DNA from 2 places in the Bradyrhizobium sp. 159 genome. Region 2 is predicted to be linked to the other one. Evidence: riboswitches for the same ligand, from Rfam matches in the RefSeq annotation. Region 2 holds a riboswitch; the other holds the start of a gene.
What was found. A riboswitch is a leader RNA that binds a small molecule or an ion and turns the genes downstream of it on or off. The one in region 2 is predicted to bind glycine.
Positions count from the first base shown of each region.

Region 1: another riboswitch for glycine. It lies ahead of gcvT (glycine cleavage system aminomethyltransferase GcvT); the one in region 2 lies ahead of IVA96_RS04605 (D-amino acid dehydrogenase).

Region 1 covers NZ_JADPKE010000071.1:27,693-34,311, forward strand. Annotated here, with positions in the region: gene gcvP (aminomethyl-transferring glycine dehydrogenase) at 1-1,325, opposite strand, end outside; gene gcvH (glycine cleavage system protein GcvH) at 1,500-1,868, opposite strand; gene gcvT (glycine cleavage system aminomethyltransferase GcvT) at 1,879-3,030, opposite strand; glycine riboswitch at 3,178-3,268, opposite strand; gene alaS (alanine--tRNA ligase) at 3,505-6,183, shown strand; gene IVA96_RS19710 (NADP-dependent isocitrate dehydrogenase) at 6,381-6,619, opposite strand, start outside.
Region 2 covers NZ_JADPKE010000021.1:106,779-113,397, forward strand. Annotated here, with positions in the region: gene IVA96_RS04600 (Lrp/AsnC family transcriptional regulator) at 194-670, opposite strand; gene IVA96_RS04605 (D-amino acid dehydrogenase) at 1,379-2,626, opposite strand; glycine riboswitch at 2,690-2,777, opposite strand; glycine riboswitch at 2,781-2,879, opposite strand; gene IVA96_RS04610 (D-aminoacyl-tRNA deacylase) at 3,635-4,573, shown strand; gene IVA96_RS04615 (Xaa-Pro peptidase family protein) at 4,659-5,882, shown strand; gene IVA96_RS04620 (M20 aminoacylase family protein) at 6,273-6,619, shown strand, end outside.

The DNA.
Region 1 (6,619 bases), on a different contig from region 2:
CCGCCGAAGGCGCGCCAAACCGCTTCCACCGTTGCAGGCGTCGTGGTCTCGTCGAGCGCAATGCGAAGCGCGGTTTCACTGATGCCGAGATTGATTGTCTCGGCGGTCGCGCGCGCAATGATCTCGGCACGCTTGGCGCCAGCATCGACGCTGAGCGTGTCGAAGAAGGTCTCCGATTGGAGCGCAAAGCCGAGCTTGCGCAGGCCGGTGGCGAGCACGGTCGCGCGGCGATGCACATTTTGCGCGATCTGCGTCAGGCCCTCGGGGCCGTGATAGACCGCGTACATCGAGGCGATCACGGCGAGGAGCACCTGCGCGGTGCAGATGTTGGAGGTCGCCTTCTCGCGGCGGATGTGCTGCTCGCGGGTCTGGAGGGCGAGGCGATAGGCCGGCATCCCGCGCGAATCCACGGAGAGGCCGACGATGCGGCCCGGCAGCGAGCGCTTCAGCGCGTCGCGCACCGCCATATAGGCCGCATGCGGTCCGCCATAGCCCATCGGCACGCCAAAGCGCTGCGCCGAGCCGATCGCGATGTCGGCCCCTAGCTCGCCGGGCGAGGCGAGCAGCGTCAGTGCCAGCAGATCGGCGGCGACGATCGCGAGCGCGCCCTTGGCGCGCAGTGTCGCGATCGCGGGACGCAGGTCCCGCACCGCGCCCGACGAGCCCGGATATTGCAGCAGCGCACCTAGCACGTCACTCTTAGCGAGATCGGTGAGGGGATCGCCGACGATCAGGCTCCAGCCGAGCGGCTCGGCGCGGGTGCGCATCACCGCGAGCGTCTGCGGATGCACGTCCTTGTCGACGAAGAAGGCTTTTGCCTTCACCTGTGAGTGCCGCTCGGCGAGCGCCATGGCTTCGGCCGCCGCGGTCGCCTCGTCGAGCAGCGAGGCGTTGGCAACGTCGAGCCCGGTGAGGTCGCAGATCATGGTCTGGAAATTGAGCAGCGCCTCGAGCCGGCCCTGGCTGATTTCGGGCTGGTAGGGCGTATACGCCGTGTACCAGGCCGGATTCTCCAGGATGTTGCGCTGGATCACCGCGGGCAGGATCGTGCCGGAATAGCCCTGACCGATCAGCGAGGTGAAGACCTGGTTCTGCCGCGCGAGCTCGCCCATATGCGCGATCGCCTCGGTTTCGCTCAAGGCTTTGCCGAGATCGAGCGGGGCGGCCTGCCGGATCGAGGCCGGCAGCGTCTCCCCCATCAGCGCATCGACGCTCTTGGCGCTGACGGCCTCGAGCATTGCGGTGACGTCGCGCGTCGAGGGGCCAATGTGGCGGCGAACGAAGCTGGCGGCGGTGTCGCCGTTGGATTTGCGGTGCGCGGTCATCATAGGGTCCTCGCTAGGAGTTGCTGTCATCGTCCGCCTTGTGCGCACTTGCGCACAGGGGCGGACGATCCAATACGCCGTGGCCCCTCGGCTCTAGCCGAAGCGGCTGCGTCGACTGGATGCCCCGCCTTCGCGAGGCATGACAGTGAGTGTGAGGCGGCTACTTGCTTCATCTCACGCCGTATGCGCTTTGTACGCAGCCTCATCCATGAGGCCGCCGAGCTCGTTTCTGTCGGCAATCTTGATCTTGAAGAACCAGGCCGCGCCCTGCGCATCCGTGTTCACCAGCGCGGGCTCGGCCGCGAGTGCGGGATTGGTCTCGAGCACCTCGCCCGTAACGGGCGCGTAGACGTCAGAGGCGGCCTTGACGGATTCCACGACCGCGGCGGCTTCTGCCTTCTTCAGCACGCGGCCGATCTTGGGCAGCTCGACGAACACGACGTCGCCGAGCTGCTGCTGCGCGTAATCGGTGATCCCGACGGTGGCGATGTCGCCCTCGATGGCGAGCCATTCGTGGTCGGAGGTGTACAGCGTCGTGGTCATGGGCGAATCCTCAGCGTTTGTAGGTGTTTTTCACGAAGGGCATGGCGGCGACCTCGACGGCTAGGCGCTGGCCGCGCACCTCGGCGAACAGCTTGGTGCCGAGCGCGCTCTGGCTCGTGGGCACATAGCCCATCGCCACCGGCGCATTCAGGCTCGGGCCGAAGCCGCCCGATGTAACCTTGCCGATCGGCTCGCCCGCCGTCGCATCCGCAAACAGCAGCGCGCCCTCCCGCACCGGCGCGCGTCCCTCAGTGCGCAGGCCGACGCGGCGGCGGGATGCACCCTGGTCGAAATGGGCGAGAATCTTCTCGGCGCCGGGGAAGCCGCCGGCGCGCGTCCCACCGCTGCGGCGGCTCTTCTGCACCGACCATTCCAGCGCGGCTTCGACCGGCGTGGTCGTGGTGTCGATGTCGTGGCCGTAGAGACAGAGCCCGGCCTCCAGCCGCAGGCTGTCGCGGGCCCCGAGCCCGATCGGCAGCACGTCCGGGTTTTCGAGCAGCGTCTTGGCGAGGCGCTCGGCATCGCCAGCGGGCACGGAAATCTCGAACCCGTCCTCGCCGGTATAGCCCGAGCGCGAGACGAAACAGGGGAGGCCGGCGACCTCGCGCGGGCCGGCATCCATGAATTTCATGGACGGCGCCTCTGCACACCATTTCGCCAGCGCCGTTTCCGCCTTCGGGCCCTGGAGCGCGATCAGCGCGCGGCCGTCCAGGGGATCGATGACGCAGTCGTCGGAGAGATGCACGCGCAGATGCGCCTCGTCGGCGTCCTTGCAGGCGGCATTGACGACCAGGAACAGGTGATCGCCGAAATTGGCGACCATCAAATCGTCAAGGATGCCGCCATCCGCATTGGTGAACTGGGCGTAGCGCTGCCGTCCCGGTGCAATCGCAATGATATCCTGCGGCACCAGCCGCTCCAGCGCACGGGCGGCGTCCTCGACCTTGCCGGATTTCGGCCGTAGCGCGATCTGCCCCATGTGGGAGACGTCGAACAGGCCGGCGGAGGCGCGGGTGTGGAGATGCTCCTTCAGCACGCCCGCAGGGTACTGCACGGGCATGTCATAGCCCGCGAACGGCACCATCTTGCCGCTCTGGGACACATGCAGGGCGTGGAGCGGGGTACGTCGGAGGAGGGAATCGTGGTCGTCGGGTGCAGGCATTACAGGGGCCCTCGGCGGTTCCCCGGGGACGATTCCCCGGCAGCAACCCATCGAAGCCCCATCTGTCGCTGTGCCTGAGAGTATTATCCCGTCGGCGGACGCTGTCCGGGTCTTAACCCCCGTCGGCGCCTCTTTCCAGATGTTGTCAAAGCCACGCGGTCCTTTTGCCTGAGAGTTTCCGGGGCGGTTGCTCCTTCGGCGCCGGCTGCCTAAAGCCGGTCTCTCCCGACGTGGCCGTACGATACAGATAGGTAAAGACCACAGCCTGGCCAAGCCTGTCAACGCGGCCGGCATCGGCTTTCAACCGGGATTGCGCGACTGCGGCAACCTACTGATCTGCTTGCACATCTCCTTGCACAGTTTCTGGACAGCGAAGCTGGCCTTGTCTAAAAGCGCTTTGGCCCGCAGATATCAGCCTTTAGCGTCTGTTTTGGATGGCGAGAAGCGGGCCCAAGCATACCCGATTGGATGAACATGAGCGGCGTCAACGAGATCAGGTCGACCTTTTTGAACTTCTTTGCCGAGAACGGCCACGAGATCGTGCCGTCCTCGCCACTCGTGCCGCGCAACGATCCGACCTTGATGTTCACCAATGCCGGCATGGTGCAGTTCAAGAACGTCTTCACCGGCGTCGAGAAGCGGCCCTATCAGCGCGCCACCACCTCGCAGAAATGCGTGCGCGCCGGCGGCAAGCACAACGACCTCGACAATGTCGGCTACACCGCGCGCCATCTCACCTTCTTCGAGATGCTCGGCAACTTCTCGTTCGGCGACTATTTCAAGGAGCGCGCGATCGAGCTCGCCTGGAAACTGATCACCAGCGAGTTCGGGCTGAAGAAGAACAAGCTGCTCGTCACGGTCTACCACACCGACGACGAGGCGGCGGGCCTGTGGAAGAAGATCGCCGGCTTCTCCGACGACCGCATCATCCGGATTCCGACTTCGGACAATTTCTGGGCGATGGGCGACACCGGCCCGTGCGGCCCGTGCTCGGAGATCTTCATCGACCGCGGCGAGCACATCTGGGGCGGGCCTCCGGGCTCGCCCGAGGAGGACGGCGACCGCTTCCTCGAATTCTGGAATCTCGTCTTCATGCAGTACGAGCAGGTGACGAAGGAGGAGCGCGTGGGCTTGCCGCGTCCCTCGATCGACACCGGCATGGGCCTGGAGCGCATGGCCTGCATTCTCCAGGGCGTCGAGAGCGTGTTCGAGACCGACCTGTTCCGCAATTTGATCGACGCGGCGGCGTCCGCACTCGGCAGCGGGCCGAACGAGCAGACCGTCGCCTCGTTCCGGGTCATCGCCGACCATCTGCGCTCCTCGGCCTTCCTCATCTCCGACGGCGTGCTGCCCTCGAACGAGGGCCGCGGCTATGTGCTGCGCCGGATCATGCGCCGCGCGATGCGCCATGCGCAGCTTTTGGGCGCGAAAGAACCGCTGATGCATCGCCTGGTCTGGGCGCTGGTGCGCGAGATGGGCCAGGCCCTTCCGGAACTGGTCCGCGCAGAGAAGCTGATCGAGGAGACGCTGCGGCTGGAAGAGACCCGCTTCCGCAAGACGCTGTCGCGCGGACTTGCCATCCTCGATGAGAAGAGCGCGTCCTTGAAGAAGGGCGACATGTTCGACGGCGACGTCGCCTTCACGCTCTACGATACCTACGGCTTCCCGCTGGACCTGACGCAGGACGCGCTGAAGTCGCGCGGCATCGGCGTCGACCAGGCGGCGTTCTCTGATGCGATGGAGCGTCAGAAGGCCAAGGCGCGCGAGTCCTGGAAGGGTTCTGGCGAGGCGGCTTCCGAAGCGATCTGGTTCCCGCTGCGTGAGAAGCTGGGTGCGACCGAATTCCTCGGCTACGAGACCGAGAGCGCCGAAGGCGTGGTTTCCGCGCTGGTCAAGGACGGCAAGGAGGCGGACAGCCTCAAGGCCGGCGAGACCGGCGCGATCGTGCTGAACCAGACACCATTCTATGCGGAATCCGGCGGCCAGGTCGGCGACACCGGCGTGCTGCTCGGCGAGGGCGGCATCAAGGTCCGCATCACCGACACGCAGAAGAAGCTCGGCGATCTCTTCGTCCATATCGGCACGGTCGAGAGCGGCGAAGTGAAGCTCGGCACCGCGCTCCAGCTCGAGGTGGATCATTCGCGTCGTGCGTCGATCCGCGCCCACCACTCGGCGACGCACCTCATCCACGAGGCGCTGCGCCAGGTGCTCGGCGACCACATCGCTCAGCGCGGCTCGATGGTCGCGCCCGACCGGCTGCGCTTCGACTTCGTGCATCCGAAGCCGATCACGGCCGAGGAGCTCGCCCGCGTCGAGGACATCGCCAACGACGTGGTGCTGGAGAACGACGAGGTCACCACGCGTATCATGGGCGTCGATGAAGCCCGTGAGGCGGGGGCGCGCGCCCTGTTCGGCGAGAAATATGGCGACGAGGTCCGCGTCGTCTCGATGGGCAGGACCGCACGCGAGCGCGGCGCCAACACGCTCGGCTGGTCGGTCGAGCTCTGCGGCGGCACGCATGTGAAGCGGACCGGCGACATCGGTCTGATCACGCTCACGAGCGAGAGCGCGGTCGCCTCAGGCGTGCGCCGCATCGAGGCGCTGACCGGCAATTATGCGCGCAAGCACGCCAATGACACCATGGCGCTGGCGAAGATTGCGGCGAACGAGCTGCGCACCTCCATCGACGACGTGCCGGCGCGCATCGCCGCGCTGATGGAGGAACGCAAGAAGCTCGAGCGCGAGCTCTCCGACGCGCGCAAGAAGCTCGCGATGGGCGGCGGCGCGTCATCGAGCAACGGCGCGGCGGCGGGCGTGCGCGAGGTCGGCGACGTCAAGCTGATGGCGCGCGCGGTCGAGGGCATCGAGATGAAGGATCTCAAGAGCCTTGCCGACGACGGCAAGAAGCAGATCGGCTCCGGCGTCGTCGCTATCGTCGGCGTCACCGAGGACGGCAAGGCCGGTGTCGTGGTCGGCGTGACACAGGATCTGACCGCGCGCTTCAACGCCGTGAACTTGGTGCGCATCGCGTCCGAAGCGCTCGGCGGCAAGGGCGGCGGCGGCCGGCCCGACATGGCGCAGGCCGGCGGCCCTGACGGCGCCAATGCGGCCGCGGCGCTCTCGGCGATCGAAAAGGCGATGGCAGGCGCTTAAAACCCCGTATCCCCCGTTCGGCGAGGACGGGGTCGGCATGATGCTTCCTCGGACACAAGTGTCGTCGTTGCGAGGAGCTCGCGACAAAATTGCAGAGCTATTTTGCGCTGATGCGATGGAGCAATCCAGTGTCCGCCGTGGAGGCAGTCTGGATTGCTTCGCTTCGCTCGCAATGACGGTTGAGGCGAGACGCCAGCTTACGCTGCCAGCGCCTTCGTGAGGTTCTCGGCGACCTTGTCGAGAAAGCCGGTGGTCGAGAGCCAGCGCTGGTCGGCGCCGACCAAGAGTGCGAGATCCTTGGTCATGTAGCCGGCTTCGACGGTGTCGACGCAGACCTTCTCCAGCGTGTTCGCGAACTTGGCGAGCTCGGCATTGTTGTCGAGCTTGGCGCGATGCGACAGGCCGCGCGTCCAGGCGAAGATCGAGGCGATGGAAT
Region 2 (6,619 bases):
CATTCAGCTCGCTCGCGCCACGAAGCGCCCCCCGATGACCAGTTGGTGTTGCTAGCCTGGAGGGGACGCCACTCAGTCGAAAGTTGCGCACCAATGCGCGAAGACCTGGGCTCGTTTCGTAGCCGGTACCGCGAGACCTTGCCCAACATGGTGATGAAGCAGGTAAGCCGGATCTGGTGGTGAGACACTCTCTTCAATCCTCGGACGGAGCCTCAATTGGAATAGCAAATCCGGCTTTTACCCGATCCATGACCACCATGGTCTTGAACCCCTTGATGTCGGGGTTTTCACGAAAAAATCGCCGCGTGAACAGCTCATAGTCGTCCATGGTGCGTGCGGTTATGTATAGGACAAAGTCAGCATCGCCTGTAACGTAAAACCCATTGACGACTTCAACGGATGATTTGATCGCCTTTTTGAATCTGTCGATTATGTCCGAGCGCTCCCGCTCCAATGTCACCAGCACAAGCATCTGAATAGGTCTTCCAACCGCCTTGGCCGAAACAATCGAAACGTCCGCCTCGATGATGCCGTCCGAGCGAAGCCTCTTTAGCCTGCGTTGACAGGCGGTAGCCGAAAGCCCGGCCAGTTCGCCGATCGTCTCGGATGTAAGACGGTTATTCTTTTGCACGACCTCCAGGATGCGAGCGTCGATTCGGTCGTATCGCATAACAGGCTCCACGCTAAAGATGATATTCTGCAAAGGTGCCGCGTCTTCCGCAGAAAAACATCTTCCGTCAGCGAAATCTCGCCGAAAAACATCTTTGCGACATCAGTATCGTCGATCTAACGGCAATTACAAGAATTATGCTGCATGGCTTTCAAAATGCGCTTCGAAACGCCCTTCGTCCCGTGACGCAGACGTCACGACGATGAGCGTCAGCTGGGCGAACAGCAGTTGGTGTCGCTCCGCAGCGCTTGGGAGTCGACAAGATGTTGAGCTTAGCGATGCATCTCAGTTTCTGAGACGAAGAGTCGTTGGATCGGGTTGGTTTTACGCTTGGGTGAGCGGCGCGGAACGGCTTTGGTGGGCCTGATCTGGGCCGCGCAAAGGTGGCTTCCTGCCCTTAATTGCGACGGTACTTCACGGTGTGTACGGCGTGCGACCTGCTAAGCAACGAACATCGCTCATGACCCTACTTGGTCGGCGTCAATTCGGGAACAGTAGCAACAACAGAGTCATACGAAAGGCTTTCGGAAGGAACGGTGCCAAGTGGTTCACACGGGTTTTACCTGAATAATGCATTGCGGGAAGCAAGTCGCCCGGCACTGAAGGTCGTATCACCGAGAGCGACTGCACAATCCGCTTGGCGCTTTCAAGCGACATGCTCCCGCCCCGATATCGGCGGGAGCATGGACCAGAACCCACTCAACAGGATCAGGGCACGGATGCGCTCAACCGAGTGTTGCTGCCGTCTGTCGTAATGACATCAGCGATCATTTCAGCTGTAACAGCGGATAATGTCCAGCCGAGATGACCATGGCCGGTGTTGTAGAACACATTCGCGCGTTTGCCTCGGCCAACCCTCGGCATCATGCTAGGTGTCATAGGACGCAAGCCCGCCCATGGCACCACCTGCGCGGTGCACACATCCGGAAACGATCGCTCTACCCAGCGTACCAGGGGCTTAATTCGGTCCCAGCGGATGTCGCGGTTTTCGCCATTAAACTCGGCGGTCCCCGCGACCCGAAACCGATCTTCTCCTAACCGGCTGGTCACGATTTTGGTAGCCTCGTCGAGCAGGCTGACACGAGGCGCAGCCTTTTGGCTCGTTTCGTCTCGCAGCTCTACCGTGATGGAGTACCCCTTGACGGGATAAATGTTTATGTTGTCCCCCAGCATTGAAGCAATGCGGCGGCTGCCGACTCCAGCGCAGACCACTGCGCGTTCGGCATTGATTTCTTCCTTCAGCGAACCTCGTTTCCAGTGTACGACCACACCGTCTCGGTCGGACCGCATGCCGCAGATCTCTGCATCAAAGACGAAGCGTACGCCCCCTCGCTCGCAAGCCGCAGCGAGGCCGCGCGTGAACTTGTGAATGTCGCCGGTTGCGTCAGACGGGGTAAAGAAGCCACCATAATACTGATCGCGCAGAGCTGGCTCTATTGTAAGCATTTCAGAGGGCGTCACGGGACGGCGATCCAATCCGCCCTTGAGCAGCAACTGATTCACGCGAGAGGCCGCATCGAAGTCGGGCTTGCTCGAATAAACGTGTAAAATGCCTCGCCGCTCCAAGTCGAAATCGATGCTCTCCCGATCGGCTAGCTCAAAAAGATGCCTGCGAGCGGCTATCGCCAGCTTCGTCGTTTCGATCGTGTTGTGGCGGTAGTTTCGAATCTGGCTTACGAACTCTGCCAGCCAAGTATATTTGTGAAAACTGGGGCTTGGGTTCAGCAACAATGGTGCGTCTTTGCGCAGCATCCACCTCAAGCCTTTTACGATCGTTGCGACGTTATTCCAGACCTCGGCATTGCTTGCCGATAATTGGCCGCCGTTCGCAAACGAAGTGTCCATCGCCGGATAGCGCTGGCGATCAAAGACTGTAACCGAATAGCCGCGGCGGGCCAGGGCATAGGCAGTTGTAACTCCGGTAATACCGGACCCGATTATGATGATCGTGCTCATCGTGTGCTCCAAGACAGGATTAAATGAACGGTGAAATGGCTTTCGCCACGTCTCCGTCCCCAAATCTGTCCGTGCACCTGAGAGCTTTGTCCGCAATCCTCGTGGATCACGGTCCCCTTCGGTGGGTGCTGACCGGCACCTCTCTCCAGATCGTCCTCGGTGTGCGGTCCTGGGCCTGAGAGTTTCCTTGGGGAGTTGCTCCGTCGGCGGTGATAACCTTTGCAGGCTTATCACGCTCTCCCGCACACCATCATCAGACACGATAACACTCTCAGACGTCCTCACTACCTGTCAAGCCGTGATGAATTGTCGGACGCCAAAATCGGCGGCGTAAGCGATAACCCGATGTTTGCCCCGGCTCCCCACCCAGATTAGCAGGTGGTTTGTTGCCTAGTGCTATGCTGATCTCGCTTTTTGATGATTGCATTCGCTGGATGTCCCAGTGTTCCCAGCGAGCTATCGGCGGCTAGCGAGGAAATACTGCGTGGTGCCCAAAAGAACGCAGAATTTTTGCGTGGCGACGCTCTAATAAATCTGCGGTGGTGTAGGACCCTACAAAGCTGTGCCTGGCATGCATCTCTTTCAAAGTCGAGCCAAAATAGAGGTCTGCACGCCTGAGGCGGTCGCTCTGCTCGATGTGGGGCTCTTCACACCACTTGCGTCGACGTCTCTGGCATATGGCGGCAAGATTCGCTCTTGTTCGTCGCGTAGTCAGGTTGAGTTCGCTGCTGGTCCGGGGGTCCGCTGCCGCGATGTTCAATTCGCGCGATTTCCGCTCGCTGCTTCGCCAAACAGGCTAGCCCATAACAGAACTCAGTTCGCGAGGGGCGCCGTTGTGATGCTATTCGGGCTTCAGTTAATCGCCTCCCGCCCGCCTGGTCTCGTCGCCGTGCCAGCTCGGATTGTTCAAAGAGCATCGTGTTTTCCGAGAAAGTCGAAAAGAGGGCGCCAATTTGAAGATAGACGTCCTGCGCTCTCGATCGGCTTTGAACTCGGCGGAGGGCCTCGATGAGACATGCCGTTTTTGTCTTCTGCGTCGATCGGGAAAAGGACCCCGTCGCGGGGCGCGTTCTGGATGCTCTCAAGGCCGAATGCGCTGTTGTTCCAACGAGTTTCGAAGTCGATGGGCACTCCGTCCTCGAAGTCGCTGGCTTGCATGACGCCAGAATTTCGATCGTGGCCACGAACGAGGTCGTAAGTAACGACTATGCGCGCTACGCGCCAATCTTGAATGAACGCTTCGGTGATGCCAACGTTATTGGCATCGTGAATTGGCACGAGGGCGCCAATGCGCCAAACGCGATCTTCTCGGTTCAAACGACCGGCGATCTGGGCACGGGGACCTTCAGCGCGGTCGACCCCCGGATTACGCGGGGGCTTCTTCTAGCGATCGAAACCGAGCGGGTCACTTCCGGTCTTGACTCCTTTCGCACTTACCTGGAAGCGACTCATTGGTCGGGCGTCAAGGCTGGTGATGCTGGTACCCGTCTCGCTGACCTGCGAGCGTCGGCTGTCGATGTCGAGATCGGGAGCTCGCCCGAAGATTGGGCAAATCCTGGTGCGGCTCGAGTGCTGGCGCGATCGCTACTGCAAATTTTCGATCGCATTGAGGAGCCGGTACACTCCGTGCTCTGCATCGGAGGCGTTCATTTCGAGCCGAGCTTCACGAACGCGGTATTGCAGTCGCGCGATCGGCCCCCGATCGCGGCAAGTCACGTCCTACCAAACCACTGGCTAGTGTCGGATGGCTATGACCAGGAAAGTCGTTTGGTCGATCTAAGAGCTTGCGTGCATTCGATTGTAGGCGGAATCCAGAGCATCGTGTACCACGACAAGCTAAAAGCGCCTTTCAAGGGAGTTGCTCGCCTGCTCGCAGAGGAACTCGGTGTTCCGATGCTTTCGCATAAAAAACTGCGCGCGGCTCTTCCGAAGGTTATTGTCGAATGAGCGCGCGAAGGCAGCCATCTGCTGTCGAACCGGCATCTAAACTGTCGGTCGTCTTGCGATTAACGTGTTTCTCTGGAGAAGAGCGATGAACGATGTGGGGATGGGTTCGATTAGGACCATTCAGTATGATCCGTTTCCCCGGATCGAATACGAGGGCCGGGTCGAGCGTGCGCGGCGTTTGATGAAGGAGCATGCCATTGACGCGGTTCTAGCGACGTCCGAACACAATCTGCGATATTTCATTGGTGAGCCTAGCACCACCCCGCAGCAGACAACCCGGCCGCGATTTCTTCTCATTCTTTCGTCAGGTGACCCCGTTGCCGTCGTCCCAGAGGGAATCGACCAGTTTTATAAAGACACGACCTGGGTAAAAAATTGCCGGAGTTGGCCTAGCCCAAATCCGAAAGATGAGGGTGTGTCCGCACTTGCCGGAGTGTTGCGTGAACTACTGCCAGAGGACGCCAAAATCGGCGTAGAGCTTGGTGCGGAGAGTAGGCTTGGCTTCCCCGCAGGAGATTTCTTGCGTGCTGCCGATGCGATCAAGCCTCGAACGTTCGTCGACGCATCGGATCCGATTTTCACGCCCCTGCGAATGGTCAAGTCTCCGCTAGAGATTGACAGAATTCGAACTGTATGCAGGCTTGTTTCGGAAGCATTCGAAGATTTAGCATCAAAACTGCGTCTGGGTATGACGGAACGCGAGGCCTGTCGCCAGTTCGAATCCGAATGTTTCAGTCGCGGTGTCGAGAAGACAAGCAAGATAGTGGGTGTTTCTGGCCGCGGGGGATATACGCGTCCTTACGGTGTTCCGACCGACAAAATTCTGTCGGATGGAGACGTGTTGTTTATTGATGCCGGCTGCCTGTTCGACTTTTATTGGAGCGATTTCGATCGACACTTTGCTTTCGGTGCGCCTGATCCGCATACCCAGGATGCCTATCAGGTCGTTTGGGATGCCACCGAAGCGGGAATTGCCGCCGCTAAACCTGGCATTCCGATCTGTGATGTCTGGAGCGCAATGTCAGCCGTACTAAATGGCTCAAACAATCGCGGTAAAGCCACCAACATTGGCCGAATGGGACACTCCATGGGCTTATGGATGCCGGAGTTACCGTCGGTCCAACCGGACGACAAGACAATACTAAAGCCAGGCATGATCATTAATATTGAACCGAGCATCTCATACCCCTCATATTTCGACGGATCACCGAAGCTGATGCTGCATGAAGAGGTGGTTGTCGTGACCGAAACTGGCTCGCAGTTGCTCACTTCTCGTGCTCCGCCAAAAATGCCAGTGGTGGCCATATAACAAATAAGAAGACGGAACGTAGCAGAAAGAAAGGGCATGCCGAGCTCTCGCCGTAAGCCTGAAGCGGCCATGATGTCTCATTGGCGTTTTAGGCCTGCGTCTCAATGGCCGCACGAAAGTGTGGGATATCAGCGAGCCGGCCTAAGAGACTGTGGCAAATTGGAGTTCACGAGTAGAGTGCAGAAGCCGACACGGTCTGCGCCAAATAGATGCGGCGCTCCTGCCGTGACGTCTCTACATTTTGCTTATGGCGTACTCCATTGCGAAAAGGTCAGAATGCGAGCGACAGCAGCAAAAATTGCGGCGGGCCGCTCCACGCGTGCGCACCGAACTCCGCCGCACGCTCGAGCGGCGCTGTATCGATAATGGATTTGGATTTTAAGGTCTGACATGCGTAGTGTTGATCAGTTTCGTGATTTGCAGGGAGAGGTAACCTCGTGGCGCCGCTATCTTCACGAAAACCCCGAGCTCGACTTTCAGGTACACAATACGGCGAGGTTCGTGGCCGAGAAGCTCGCCTCTTTCGGTATCAATCACATCGAAACGGGGATAGCTGAAACCGGCATCGTTGCTTTGATTCAAGGGAAGGGTGGAGACGGTCCCACCATTGGGTTGAGGGCCGACATGGATGCGCTGCCGATCCTTGAGGCCTCAAACAAGCCGTGGTCCTCGAAAGCGCCGGGCAAAATGCACGCATGCGGGCACGATGGTCATACGGCGATGTTGTTGGGCGCTGC